Allocatelliglobosispora scoriae: one gene and its partner. The protein of the gene in region 2 interacts with the protein of the main gene of each other region in a pairwise test. Links are inferred from orthologs where the notes say so. Each region holds a gene or a part of one and is shown on either strand. Other genes may lie near its edges. The genes, in order: F4553_RS31265 and ctaD.

What was found.
Region 1: the proteins of ctaD (region 2) and F4553_RS31265 interact in binary tests that used the Escherichia coli proteins (3 or more experiments, as listed by UniProt). The link is inferred for Allocatelliglobosispora scoriae from one-to-one orthologs.

What each region holds. Positions count from the first base shown.
Region 1 is NZ_JACHMN010000003.1:1,054,083-1,061,039, reverse strand. Bases 2,103-5,000 are described here. They hold F4553_RS31265 (pyridoxal phosphate-dependent aminotransferase), read right to left. Parts: upstream 4,192-5,000; coding sequence 3,013-4,191; downstream 2,103-3,012. Other genes in these bases: F4553_RS31260 (APC family permease), read left to right, coding at 4,577-5,000; F4553_RS31270 (carbon-nitrogen hydrolase family protein), read right to left, coding at 2,189-2,986; F4553_RS31275 (hypothetical protein), read left to right, coding at 2,103-2,192. Outside these bases: F4553_RS31290 (SDR family NAD(P)-dependent oxidoreductase), read left to right, coding at 1-509; F4553_RS31285 (VOC family protein), read left to right, coding at 506-889; F4553_RS31280 (S-adenosylmethionine:tRNA ribosyltransferase-isomerase), read left to right, coding at 895-1,893; more of F4553_RS31275, read left to right, coding at 1,926-2,102; more of F4553_RS31260, read left to right, coding at 5,001-5,956; F4553_RS31255 (acetamidase/formamidase family protein), read left to right, coding at 5,962-6,930. UniProt on the Escherichia coli protein: Shows aminotransferase activity with methionine and histidine as substrates, and to a lesser extent also with phenylalanine.
Region 2 is NZ_JACHMN010000002.1:2,657,026-2,664,006, forward strand. The notes cover bases 2,832-5,753. They hold ctaD (aa3-type cytochrome oxidase subunit I), read right to left. Parts: upstream 5,178-5,753; coding sequence 3,486-5,177; downstream 2,832-3,485. Other genes in these bases: F4553_RS17505 (isochorismatase family protein), read left to right, coding at 2,832-3,341; F4553_RS17515 (hypothetical protein), read right to left, coding at 5,348-5,686. In the rest of the region: F4553_RS17490 (nicotinate phosphoribosyltransferase), read left to right, coding at 1-491; F4553_RS17495 (MFS transporter), read right to left, coding at 614-1,792; F4553_RS17500 (dimethylarginine dimethylaminohydrolase family protein), read left to right, coding at 1,851-2,693; more of F4553_RS17505, read left to right, coding at 2,808-2,831; F4553_RS17520 (proline racemase family protein), read right to left, coding at 6,049-6,981. UniProt on the Escherichia coli protein: Cytochrome bo(3) ubiquinol oxidase is the terminal enzyme in the aerobic respiratory chain of E.coli that predominates when cells are grown at high aeration.

The DNA of each region.
Region 1 (6,957 bases), on a different replicon or contig from region 2:
CGGCCCATCGCGAGGAGCTGATCGACGCCGCCTGGAACACCGGCGGTCTGGACCTGCTCGTCAACAACGCCGGCACGCTCGGCCCGTCGCCCCTGCCCAGCGTCGCCGAGTTGCCGCTCGCGGCCCTGCGCGACGTCTTCGAGACCAACGTGCTGGCGCCGCTGGCGCTGACCCAGCTCGCCGCGCCGATGCTGCGGGCGGCGCGCGGCGCGGTCGTCCTGGTCACCTCCGACGCAGCCGTCGCGGCCTATCCCGGCTGGGGTGGTTACGGTGCGGGCAAGGCGGCGTTGGAGCAGCTCGGCAGGGTGCTGGGCGCCGAGGAGCCGGAGCTCGCCGTGTGGCAGCTCGACCCCGGCGATCTGCGGACCCGGATGCACCAGGACGCGTTTCCCGGCGAGGACATCTCCGATCGGCCGTTGCCGTCGACGGTCGCGCCGGGCCTGCTCAACCTGCTCGCGAAGCGTCCGGCCTCCGGTCGCCAGCGGCTCGCGGACTGGCTGGACGCATGAGCGCCGCGGCCCTGTGGGCGCCGCTGGAGGTGCCGGAGTTCGCCGGTGCCGCCGAGTTCTACGGCGAGGTGCTGGGCCTGCCCCGCATCGACGAGTGGTCGAGCGAGGACGAGCGGGGCGCGGTCTTCGGCGTCGGCGAGGGCGGCCGGATCGAGGTGGTCCAGACCGGCACTCCCAGCTCGCCGCCGGGAGTCGCGATCGAGCTGCCCAGCCGCGCTGCGGTCGACGCGCTGCACGAGACGATCACCGCGATGGAGCAACTCTTGAAGAGTTGCGGCGATCTCGGTCCGGCGGTGGTGTTCCCGCGCGGGCACTACGGTTTCGTCGTGCGGGATCCGGCGGGCAACGCCGTCCTCATCTGGAGCGAGGCCCGGTCGTGACCACCATGCTCGACTTCGCGCTCGACCCCGAGCTGGAGGCGCACGAGCCGCCCGAGGCGCGCGGTCTCGCCCGCGACCAGGTGCGCCTGCTCGTCGGCCGCTCCCCCGATCACGTCTCCCACCACCGATTCACCGACCTGCCGTCGCTGCTCGACCCGGGTGACGTGCTCGTCGTCAACACCTCCGCGACGATGCCGGCGGCCGTGGAGACGACCGAGCCGGGGCTCGCCGTGCACGTCTCGACGCTGCAGCCCGACGGCACCTGGCTCGTCGAGCTGCGCCGGCACGGGCAGCCGTTCCTCGGCGGTGTCGCCGGGCAGCGGCTCACGCTGCGTGGCGGTGCCACGGTGACGTTGCGGGCGGCCTACTCGGACCGGCTCTGGGCGGCCGAGTTGGACACGGTGTCGGTCCCGGCCTACCTGGCCCGGCACGGCAGGCCGATTCGTTACTCCTATGTGGAGCGCCAATGGCCGATCTCCGCCTATCACAGCGTCTTCGCGATCGAGCCGGGCAGCGCGGAGATGCCGAGTGCGAGCCGTCCCTTCACCGAGGCGCTCGTCACGAGGCTGGTGAGCCGGGGCGTCGTCATCGCACCGATCACCCTGCACACCGGTGTGGCGTCACCGGAGGCGCACGAGCGGCCGTACCCGGAGCGGTTCTCGGTCGGTGCGACCACCGCGCGCCTCGTCAACCAGGCCAGGGCCGCGGGTGGCCGAGTCGTCGCGGTCGGGACCACCGCGGTCCGCGCGATCGAAACGGCCGCGCGGGCCGACGGGTCGGTCGCGGCCGCCGGCGGCTGGACCGACCTGGTGGTCACGCCCGACCAGGGGGTACGCGTGGTCGACGGCCTCCTCACCGGCTTCCACGAACCGCGAGCGTCGCACCTGCTGATGCTGGCCGCGATCGCCGGGAACGACCTGTTGGGACGGTGCTACGCCGAGGCGATCGGGGAACGCTATCTGTGGCACGAGTTCGGGGACCTGAACCTCTTGCTCACGCATTGAGTTCGCTTGCCTACGTGCGGCATGATTCAACCGTGACCGCATGGGAGTACGCACGGCTGGAATATCGATCGGCCGGGGTCTTGGGCAACGACAAGTTCATGGACTGGGACGCGACGTTCCATTACCCGGGCGGGTCCAGCCGCTGGGGCACGGATGAGCGCTTCGACGACCTGCGCCACCTCAACCGTGCCGGTGCGGCCGGGTGGCAGGCCTATGACCGCACCACGATCTTCATGCACGGCGAGCCGCACCGCCTCTTCGCCGTGACCTATTCCATGCGCCGGGCCATCACCGATTAGAGCCGGCGGTTGGCGAGGCTGGGCAGCTCCGCGCGGATCTTCGTGAGCCGGGCCAGGTCCAGCTCCGCGACGGTGACGCCGACGGTGTCCGGGGCCTGCGCGATCACGGTGCCCCACGGATCGATGACCATGCTCCGGCCGAAGCAGGTGCGGCCGGGGTCATGGTCGCCGATCTGCCCGGCCGCCACGACGTAGCACTGGTTCTCGATCGCCCGGGCCCGCAGCAGCACCTCCCAGTGGTCGCGGCCGGTGTGCGCCATGAAGGCCGCCGGGACCACGATCACCTGCGCGCCGCCCTCGACGGCGAGCCGCCGGTAAAGCTCGGGGAAGCGCAGGTCGTAGCAGATCGAGAAGCCGACCCGGACCCCGTCGACGTCGGCGACGACGGTCTCGGCGCCGGGCGCGATCGTCGCGGACTCCAGAAAGGACACCCGCCCCGGGATCTCCACGTCATAGAGGTGGATCTTCCGGTAGGCGGTGACGAGGGCGCCGGACCGGTCGAAGAGCGGCGCGGTGTTGTGCGTGCGCTCCCCGTCGGCGCTGGCTTCGTGGAACGACCCCGCGAGCACCCACATCCCCAGCTCCCGGGCGGCATCGGCGAAGAACGCCGCGTAATCGCCGGTCAGCGTCTCCGGCTTCGGCGCGCCCGCCGCGGGGCCGAGGTAGTCCGTGTACTCCGGGAGCACGGCGAGGTCGGCACCGAGCGCGGCGGCCCGGTCGAGCAGCTCGCGGGCGGTGGCGAGGTTGGCCGCGCGGTCATCGCGGGCGTTGAGCTGGCAGACGGCGACGCGCATGGCAGGGGCTCCCGGTGGCTCGGCGATCAGCTGGTGAAGGTGGCGAGTCGGCGGATGCCCTCGTCGAGGACGGCATCCGACTTGCAGAAGGCGAAGCGGACATAGCGTCGGCCGGTCTCGACATCGTCGAAGAAGACCTGGGCGGGGATCGCCACCACCTTGGCCTTCTCGGCGAGATCGCGGCAGAACTCGACGCCGTCCTCATAACCCAGCGAGCGGACGTCGATCTGCAGGAAATAGGTCCCCTCGCACGGGTAGGTCTCCGCACCCATCGCGGTGAGCGCCTTGCGCAGCCGGTCGCGGCGCTCCTGCAGATCGGCGCGGAGCGCGGCGACCCAGTCCAGCTCGTCACGCAGCCCGACGGCGATCGCGGCCTGGAACGGCGTACCCCCGGCGAAGGTGAGGAACTGCTTCGCCTTGCGCGCGGCGGCGACGAGCGGTGCCGGACCGCAGACCCAGCCGATCTTCCAACCGGTCGCGGAGAAGGTCTTGCCCGCCGACGAGATCGTCAGCGTGCGTTCGCGCATGCCCGGCAGCGTGGCGAGCGGGATGTGCTCGGCGCCGTCGAAGGTCAGGTACTCGTAGACCTCGTCGGTGACGGCGATCAGGTCGTGCTCGACGCAGAGCTCGGCGATGAGGGTCAGCTCGGCTGCGGTGAAGACCTTGCCGGTCGGGTTGTGCGGGCTGTTGAGCAGCAGCAGCCTGGTCTTCGGCGTGATCGCGGCACGCAGCTCGGCCGGGTCGAACCCGAAGCGGTCGCCGGCCATCCGGAGCTGCACCGGGCGGCGGACCGCACCGGCCATCGCCATGTTGGCGAGGTAGCTGTCGTAGTAGGGCTCGAAGACGACCACCTCGTCGCCGGGCTCGCAGAGCGCGATCAGCACGGACGCGATCGCCTCCGTCGCACCGGCGGTCACCATGATCTCGCCGCCGTCGGGGTCGAAGACCTGGCCGTAGCGGTCCGCCCGGGCGGCGGCGATCGCGGACTTCAGCTCCGGCAGGCCGTCGACCGGCGGATACTGGTTGAGCCCGGCGGAGATGGCGTCGCGCGCGGCGGCGAGCACGCCGGCCGGGCCGTCGGTGTCGGGGAAGCCCTGCCCGAGGTTGACCGCGCCGGTGCGCTTGGCCAGGGCAGTCATCTCGGCGAAGATCGTCGTCCCGAGGCCGCGCAGCTTGCTGCTGGTCACATCCGTCACCCGCCACATGCTACAGCTCGGGCCGGTGGCAGACAGCTTCGACGGTGCCGAAGGCTATGCCACCCACATCAATTCCGGATTCCAGGACGACGTCACGACATAGCACGGAATCGCGTATGGAGACATTAATCAATGACCCCTGCGACACCCTTGTGCGACCCTTGCCAATCGGCATTCGGCGGAGACGGACACCCATCCGAACAGACGGTATTCTCCCGGCTCCGAGCAGCTCATGGCGCGCACTGTCGGCGCACCGACAGCATTCGAGCAGCTATTCGACCGTCCCTCGCGAGGAAATGCCGGGCGTCCTGTCAATGAACGCTTTATTGCCACCCCGGTGAAACTGCGGCAACCTGATGGCTCCTCGACGGATCGCGCGACCTGGAGTGCAACGGTGTCGGATGACGTGCTCGGCCGGTTCGGTTATCAGCAGGAGCTGCGCAGGGGCGTGGGCCTGGCCGATCTGGTCTTCTATGGACTGATCTTCATGGTGCCGATCGCACCCTTCGCCATCTTCGGCACCGTCTTCGCCGCCTCGGGCGGGATGCCGGTGCTCGCCTACGCCGTGGGGCTGGTCGCGCTGCTGCTCACGGCCGCTTCCTACACCCAGATGCTGCGCGCCTTCCCGCTCGCGGGCAGCGTCTACAGCTACGCCGGGCGCTCCATCGGGGCATCGGCCGGATTCCTCACCGGCTGGGCGATCTTCCTCGACTACATCCTGGTGCCCAGCCTGCTCTACCTCATCGCGGCGACGGCGATGCACGCCGCCGTGCCGAGCATCCCGGTCTGGCTCTGGCTGATCGGATTCGTGCTCGCCAACACCCTGATCAACCTGCGCGGCATCCGGATGACGGCGCTCTTCACCAAGGTGATGATCGTCGGCGAGCTGATCGTCCTCGCCGTCTTCCTCGGTATCGGCATCTGGGCGCTCGCCGACGGCCGGGGCCACGGCTGGAGCCTCACCCCGCTCTTCAACTCCGAGACCTTCACCTGGCCGATCATCCTCGGCGCGGTCTCCGTCGCCGTGCTGTCGTTCCTCGGCTTCGACGGCATCTCCATGCTCGCCGAGGAGGCGAGGGGCGGCGCCGCACAGGTCGGCAAGGCGATCAAGCTGGCGCTGATCCTCGCCGGGGTGCTCTTCATCGTGCAGGTCTGGGTCGCCTCGCTCCTCGTCGCCGACCCGGCGGCGCTGCTCGCGGCGGGCGACCCCGACGGCACCGCCTTCTATGACGCGGCGGCGCAGACCGGCGTCTCCTGGCTCGCCGACCTCACCTCCACCGCGACCGCGATCGCCTGGGGGCTCGCCGACACGCTCGTGGCCCAGGTCGCCGTCTCGCGGCTGCTCTACGCGATGGCCCGCGACCGCCAGCTGCCGAGGTTCCTCGCCACGGTCTCGATGAAGCGCGGCGTGCCCGCCAACGCGACGCTGCTCGTCGCCGCGCTCTCCACCGTCGTCGGAGTGTGGATGTCGACCCGGGCCGACGGCATCGGGCTGCTCGTCGGGCTCGTCAACATGGGCGCGATGGTCGCCTTCGTCGTGCTGCACCTGTCGGTGATCGTGCATTACCTGATCCGGAACCGCTCGGGCAACCTGCTGGCGCACCTGGTGCTGCCGCTCGCCGGGATCGGCGTACTCGTCATGGTGATCGTCAATGCCGGCGTCTGGGCGCAGGCGCTCGGCGCGGTCTGGCTGATCCTCGGCGTCGTCGCACTGATCGGGATGACCCTGGCCGGGCGGTCGCCCACGCTGGCCGGGATGAGCCGGGCAGAATGACCGGCATGTATGCCTATACCCTCGGCGGCCGGGCCGCGATCGGCACCGTGCGGCCCGGCGAGATCCTGCGGGTCTCCACACAGGACTGTTTCGGCGGGCTGGTCCGCGGGCCGCAGGATCTGCCGTCGCAGGTCTGCCCGCTGCCCTTCGTCAACCCCGTCACCGGGCCCTTCCATGTCGAGGGAGCGCGGCCCGGCGACACCCTGGCGCTGCACTTCGCGGCGATCACGCCCGCCCGCGACTGGGGCGTCTCGGCGACGGTCCCGCACTTCGGCGCGCTCACCTCGACGGATCGCACCGCGAGCCTGCAACCGCCGCTGGAGGAGCGGGTCTGGGTCTACGACATCGACACCGCCGCAGGCCTCGTGCACTTCCGGGCCACCCGCGGCGACCAGGCCGTCGCGCTCCCGCTCGACCCCATGCACGGTACGGTCGGCGTCGCCCCCGCCGGTTTCGAGGTCCGTTCCACGCTGACCTGCGACTCCCACGGCGGCAACCTGGACACCCCGGAGATCCGAGCGGGCGCCACGCTGTATCTCGGCGTCAACGTCGACGGCGCCCTCTTCTCCCTCGGCGACGGCCATGCGCGCCAGGGCGAGGGCGAGGCGTGCGGCACCGCGGTCGAGACGGCGATGGAGACGACGCTCGTCGTCGACCTCATCCCGAACACCGCGACACCGTGGCCGCGGATCGAGACCGACTCATACCTCATCTCGGTCGGGGTGGCCCGGCCGCTGGAGGACGCCTACCGCATCGCGCACGCCGACATGACGCGCTGGATCGGCGAGCTGACCGGCTTGGAGCAGCTCGACGCCTATCAGCTGCTCTCGCAGGCCGGCACCGCACCGGCGGGCAACGTGGTCGACCCCAACTACACGATGCTCGCGAAGATCGCCAAACGATGGCTGCCGGGGCCGGCTGCGGCCTACGCCGGCACGCATGCCCGGCTGCGGTCGATCGCCGCGGCGGGGTGACCTGATCGCTCTACGACACACACGGGA
Region 2 (6,981 bases):
GAGCCCTCCTCGACGAGCTCGGCGCGCCCGACGTGAAGATCGTCGTCAGCGGCGATCTCGACGAGTACGCCATCGCGGCGCTCGCCGCCGAGCCCGTGGACGCCTACGGCGCCGGAACGGCCGTGGTGGTCGGATCGGGAGCACCGACCGCCGGACTCGTCTACAAGCTCGTCGAGGTGGCCGGACGGCCCGTCGTGAAGCGCTCCGAGAACAAGGCGACCGTCGGCGGGCGCAAGACCGCCGTACGCCGCCACAAACCCACCGGCACCGCGACCGAGGAGATCGTCTTCGTCCGCTCCGCCCCGACACCGGAGCCCGGCGACCGGACGCTGTCCCGCCCGCTGATCCGGGCCGGTGCCCTCGTCGACGGCCTGCCCACGCTGGAGGAGTCCCGCGAGCACCTGCGCGCCGCGCTCGTCTCCATCCCCTGGGAGGGCCTGAAGCTCTCCGTGGGCGACCCCGCCATCCCGGTGACGGTCCTCACCACCTGACCCTGCGTCACCCAAGATCGCCGCAACTCTTCAAGAGTTGGTCCTGAGGACCGCCGCCTGCTGCATACGGCGCCCGGTTCCTCTAGCACCAACTCTTGAAGAGTTGGTGCTAAACGACCGCATCAGGCGGGCGCGGGGGCGAGTGCCGGAGCCCTGCGGTAGGCGGGGAGTGCGGCGAGCACCGCGACCGCGCCGACCAGCCCGGCCACCGCGAACGCCCAACCCGGACCCGTGTGGTCGACCACGAACCCCGCGAACGGCGCCCCGATCGTCGTCCCCGCCGTCATCGCGGAGCCGAGCAGCCCGGTCGCCTCGCCCCGGGACGCGGGCGGGACCACGCGCGAGAGCGTGTCGTTCGCCGCGACCATCGCCGGTGCGCAGAGCACGCCGGACGGGATCAGCAGGAGCAGCAGCCACTGCCAGGTCGGCGCCATCCCGGCCGGGATGGTGAGCAGCCCCATCACCGCGACCAGCGTGAGCACGGAGATCGGCTTGCGGATCGCGCCGAAGACCAGCCCGCCGATGAGCGAATAGGCGCACCAGAGGGCGATCGCGACGCCGGTCCAGGTGATCGCACCGGCCTCGCGCATCATCGCGACGATCGCCAGGTCGGTGGCGCTGAGGATGAAGGTCGCCGCCGCCGAGGCGATCAGCACCGCGACGAGGCGCGGGCCGAACCAGCTCCGGCGCGGCGGCGCCACCTCGGGGATCTCCTGGCCCTCGGGCCGGGTCGCCGGGTTCATGACGAACAGCGTCGCGCCCGAGACGACCAGGCCGACCGCGAGCAGGTAGATCCCGGTGCCGGTCGAGAGCGTCGTGGCGAGCAGCACCGCGAGGGCCGGCCCGACCATGAAGGAGAGCTCGACGATCATGGAATCCAGCGCGTACGCCGGGCGTCGCTGCTCGCCGGGGACCATCGCCGCGAGCGCGATCCTGATCGTGCCGAAGATGGGGATGCAGAGGAGCCCGCCGACGAGGGCGGCCGGCACGAGCAGCTGGTAGCTCAGGTGCGGCGCCGTCGACCAGACCACGAGCTGGACGAGTGTCGTCAGCAGCATCGCCGGTCGCATGCCCCGCCGGTCGATGAGGCGGCCCATCAGCGGCGAACCGATGGCGACGCCGATGGTGTATGCGGCGGTGACGAGACCGGCCTCCGCCCACGACCGGTGCAGACCGGTGGCGACGTGCAGGGTCAGCGTCATGCCGATGGCCGTGGAGGGGATGCGCGCCAGCATCCCGATCAGCAGCAACGCGCGGACACCGGGTACGGCGAGGACCTGACGGTAAGGTGCGAGACTCATAGCACCCCTATCATGCCGGTCGGGTCCGACATCGTGGCAAGTGAATTACGATCACCGGATGACCTATGGTGTTCGCTCCTCCGTGGCCCCCCTTCGCCGTGCCGCCCTGCGCCGCCCCGCCGTCACCGGCGACTGGGCCGAGGCCGGCTGGCGGAGGCCGGACACCGAGCTCCTCCTCGCGCAGCACGAGGCGTTCGCCGAGAAGCTCACCGAGCTGGGCGTCTCCGTCGAGGTGGCGCCCGCGACGGAGGGGGAGGTCGATGCGGTCTTCGCCTACGACTCGGTCTTCGTCATCGGCGGCGGCACCGTGGTCTTCCGGTCCGCGAAGCCGTGCCGGCAGGGCGAGGCTGCGAAGCTCGCCGCCGCACTGGAGGGCTTCGGCGTGCCGACCATGGCGAGTCTCACCGCGCCGTCGGTGATGGACGGCGGCGACGTCTGCTGGATCGGCGACAACGTGGCGGTCGCCGGGCGGGGCTACCGCACCAACCAGGCGGCCCACGAGGAGCTGCGGGCCCTTCTCGCCGCCGAGGGCCAGCAGCTCTTCTCCTATGACATGCCGCATGACCAGGGGCCCGCGCACGTGCTGCACCTGATGTCGGGCATCTCCCCCGTCGCCGACGACCTCGCCGTCGTCTTCGAGCCGATCATGCCGGTGGCGCTGCTCCAGGAGCTCGCCGCACGCGAGATCACGACGATCCCCGTCGACCCCGACGAGTACGCGACGCTCGGCAGCAACGTGCTCGCCGTACACCCCGGGGTGGTTGTGATCTTCGAGGGCAACCCGAAGACGGCGGCCGCGCTCGCGAAGCACGGCGTCGAGGTGCACGAGGTCGCGGCGAGCGAGCTCGCCAAGGGCGACGGCGGCCCCACCTGCCTGACCCGCCCTCTCTGGCGCGCGTAGCCGCCAGATCGCGTTGTTTCCCGGAAAGTGGGCGAATCGCCGGGTCGGGAAGGGCCTGTTTCCGGGAAGCAACGTGATCATGCCTGGGAGCGCCCGCGCGCCTACCATGAGGGCATGGCACGAGCGCTGATCATCGTGGACGTTCAGAACGACTTCTGTGAGGGCGGTTCGCTGCCCGTCGACGGGGGGTCCGCCGTCGCGGCGGGCATCTCGGCAGCCCTGGCCAGGCCGGACGCGGGCTGGGATCATGTCGTCGCGACCCAGGATCACCACATCGATCCCGGCTCCCACTTCCAGGAGTGGCCGGTGCACTGTGTGGCGGAGACCTTCGGCGCGGAGTTCCACCCCGGGCTGGACACGGACCGCATCGAGGCGGTCTTCCGCAAGGGCGCGCACGCCGCGGCCTACTCCGGCTTCGAGGGCACCAGCGCCGGGATCGGCCTCGCCGCCTGGCTGCGCACCCACGATGTCACCGAGGTCGACGTCGTCGGCATCGCGACGGACTACTGCGTGCGCGCCACCGCGCTGGACGCGGCGGCCGAGGGCTTCACCACGACGGTCCTGACCGGGCTGACCGCCGGAGTGGCACCGGAGACCACGGCGACCGCCCTGGACGATCTCCGCACGGCCGGTGTCGCCATCGCCTGAGCCCTCGGCCCCGGCCCGGCGGCCGGCCACGCCGAACGCCCGGCCGCGGCAGCCACGCCGGCGACCTGACCGGCGCAGGCAGTCACACGGACAACAGAAAGCGGGCCTCCCGACAGTGGGAGGCCCGCTTCCGTGACGGCGTCGTCAGTGTTTCGAGCCGGAGACGGCCTTCGGTGCGGGACTGGTGTCCACCGCCAGGTGCGGGAACTTCGCGTCGAACGCGGGCCGCTCGGAGCGGATCCGCGGCATCGTGTCGAAGTTGCGCAGCGGCGGCGGGCAGCTCGTCGCCCACTCCAGCGAGGCGCCGAAGCCCCACGGGTCGTCCACCGTGACGAGGCGACCCGCCCGGTAGGACTTCCACACGTTGTAGAGGAACGGCAGCGTGGAGGCGCCCAGGATGAAGGCGCCGATCGTCGAGAACGTGTTCAGGAAGGTGAACCCGTCCTCCTTCAGGTAGTCGGCGTAGCGGCGCGGCATGCCCTGGGTGCCCAGCCAGTGCTGGACCAGGAAGGTGCCGTGGAAGCCGATCGTCGTCAGCCAGAAGTGGACCTTGCCGAGGCGCTCGTCGAGCATCCGGCCGAACATCTTCGGGAACCAGAAGTAGACCCCGGAGTAGACGGCGAAGACGATCGTGCCGAAGAGCACGTAGTGGAAGTGCGCGACCACGAAGTACGAGTCCGACACGTGGAAGTCGATCGGCGGGCTCGCGAGCAGCACGCCGGAGAGGCCGCCGAAGAGGAAGGTCACGAGGAAGCCGATGGCGAAGAGCATCGGTGTCTCGAACGTGATCTGGCCCCGCCACATCGTGCCGATCCAGTTGAAGAACTTCATGCCTGTCGGTACGGCGATGAGGAAGCTCAGGAACGAGAAGAACGGCAGCAGCACCTGGCCGGTGGCGAACATGTGGTGCGCCCAGACGCTCATCGACAGTGCCGCGATCATCAGCGTGGCGGCGACGAGGCCCTTGTAGCCGAAGATCGGCTTGCGGCTGAAGACCGGGATGACCTCGGAGATGATGCCGAAGAACGGCAACGCGACGATGTAGACCTCAGGGTGTCCGAAGAACCAGAAGAGGTGCTGCCAGAGCATCGGCCCGTTGGTCGAGGAGTCGAAGACGTGCGCCCCGAGCTTCCGGTCGGCGAGCAGCGCGAAGAGCGCGGCGGCGAGCAGCGGGAAGACCATCAGCACGAGCAGGCTGGTGACGAGGATGTTCCAGGTGAAGATCGACATCCGGAACATCGTCATACCCGGCGCGCGCAGGGTGATGATCGTGGTCACCATGTTGACGGCGCCGAGGATGGTGCCCAGACCGGAGATCGCGAGACCCGTGATCCAGAGGTCGCCACCGGGGCCGGGCGAGTTGACCGCGCTGTTCAGCGGGGCGTAGGCGAACCAGCCGAAGTCGGCGGCGCCGCCCGGCGTGATGAAACCGGTGATCGCGATCGTGCCGCCGAAGGCGTAGAGCCAGTAGGCGAAGGCGTTCAGGCGCGGGAAGCTGACGTCCGGCGCGCCGATCTGCAGCGGCACGATGAAGTTCGCGAACGCGAAGACGATCGGCGTCGCGAAGAACAGCAGCATGATCGTGCCGTGCATCGTGAAGAGCTGGTTGTACTGCTCCGGCGACAGGAACTGCATGCCCGGCTGCGCCAGCTCGCCACGCATGAGCAGCGCCATCAGGCCGCCGATCATGAAGAACACGAACGACGTGACCAGGTACATGAGCCCGATCTGCTTCGCGTCCGTGGTGCGCAGCAGCCGAGCGATCGCTGAACCCTTGGTGTTCTGGCGAACCGGCCAGGGCCGGGTCACGATCGGCTTCGGTGCGACGGTTGTCACGAGCGGCCTCCTGGGGCTGTTTGCCAGCTGCTCGGTACGCCCCCGACCCTCTCGGGCGAGTTGATCAGTCCAGGCGTACCTCGGACGCAGAATAATCCCCCGGTGGTCGACCATGACCGTGGGGTGGTGTGACTCGCCGTAGAGAGACGAGTCGGCTACTCAGAGTGCCCCTACTTGTTGCCGACACCGAGCTGGACGTTGAACCCGATCGCACCCGCGGCGAGCGCAGCCAGCACGAGCAGCACAATCCCCCAGGCGATGAGGCGATCCGCCGAGTCGAGAGCCTGCGCCGAACGCCACACCCGACGGAAGAAGCTGGCGGTCCGGGCGGGCTTGGAACCCACCGGAGCGGTCGGCTCGGTGTCGAGGTCGATGCCGACCGGCTCCTCCGGTGTGGCGGACGACACGGTCTTGAGCGCCCGGAACAGGATGACGCCCGCGCCACCGACGACCATCGCAGCGCCGAGCACGGCCATGATGAAAGCGATCCAGTTCTGGATGTCGCGCATCAGGAACTTCCTCCCCAAGATCATTCCATGAGCCACTGTCGATGCCCGACAGCCCGCACAGGCTATGCCTCAGGTCGAAATCCCGCACCCCCAGCGCACCTCCAGGCCGCGCCCCCTCCAGCGCCCCATCGTGGGTACGCCAGGAGCACGCGCCCGCAGCACCCACACCCATGATCGCGTTGTTTCCGGGAAGTAGTCCCCTCGCCTAGTGCTTGAGGGGACTACTTCCCGGAAACAACGCGATCAACGCGCCTTATTCGACCTCGTGCCATGGCATGAAGGGTGGCCCGGTCCTCCCACCGGGCCACCCTTCACCGTGCCGACCGCCCGAGGCCCTGTTGAGGAGGCGGCCGGCACGGGTCCTACAGCTCGAACCCGGCCGGGAAGGGGTCCTCGGGGTCGAGCAGGTACTGAGCGGTCCCGGTGATCCACGCCCGCCCGGTCACGGTCGGCACCACGGCAGGCCGATCACCGACCATCGTGGCTTCGACGAGGCGGCCGGTGAATCGCGTACCCAGGACGCTCTCGTTGATGAAGGGCGTGTCCAGCGGGAGGTGCCCGCGGAAGTGGAGTTGCGCCATGCGGGCGCTCGTACCCGTGCCGCAGGGCGACCGGTCCACCCAGCCCGGGTGGATGAGCGTGACCGCCCGGGCGTCGGCGCCGTCGCGACCGGGCTCGTAGGCCACGACGTGCCGGCAGTCGTCGATCGCCGGGTCGGTCGGGTGGATCGGGCGGGCCTGCTCGTTGATCGCGTCGATGATCTTCAGGCCGCGGTCGAGCAGCGCGGGCACGTTCGCCGGGGTCACCGGATGGCCGAGCGCGGCTGCGGGGAGGAAGGCGTAGAAGTTGCCGCCGTAGGCGATGTCCACGGTGAGATCGCCGACACCGGGCACGCTGAGCGGCACGTCCGTGGCGTGCAGGAACGACGGCACGTTGCGGAGCGTGACCGAGGTGGCCCGGCCGTCGGTGACCGCGACGGACGCGACGACGAGCCCGGCCGGCGTGTCGAGCCGGATCGTCGTGACCGGCTCCACGACCTCGACCATCCCGGTCTCGACCAGCACCGTCGCGACACCGATCGTGCCGTGGCCGCACATCGGCAGCCAGCCGGAGACCTCGATGAAGAGCACTCCCCAGTCGGCGTCCGGCCGGATCGGCGGCTGCAGGATCGCACCCGACATCGCCGAGTGCCCGCGCGGCTCGAACATCAGCAGCCTGCGCAGGTCATCGCGTTCGTTGACGCCGTGCAGCCGCCGCTGCGCCATCGTCTCGCCGGGGAACACGCCGATCCCACC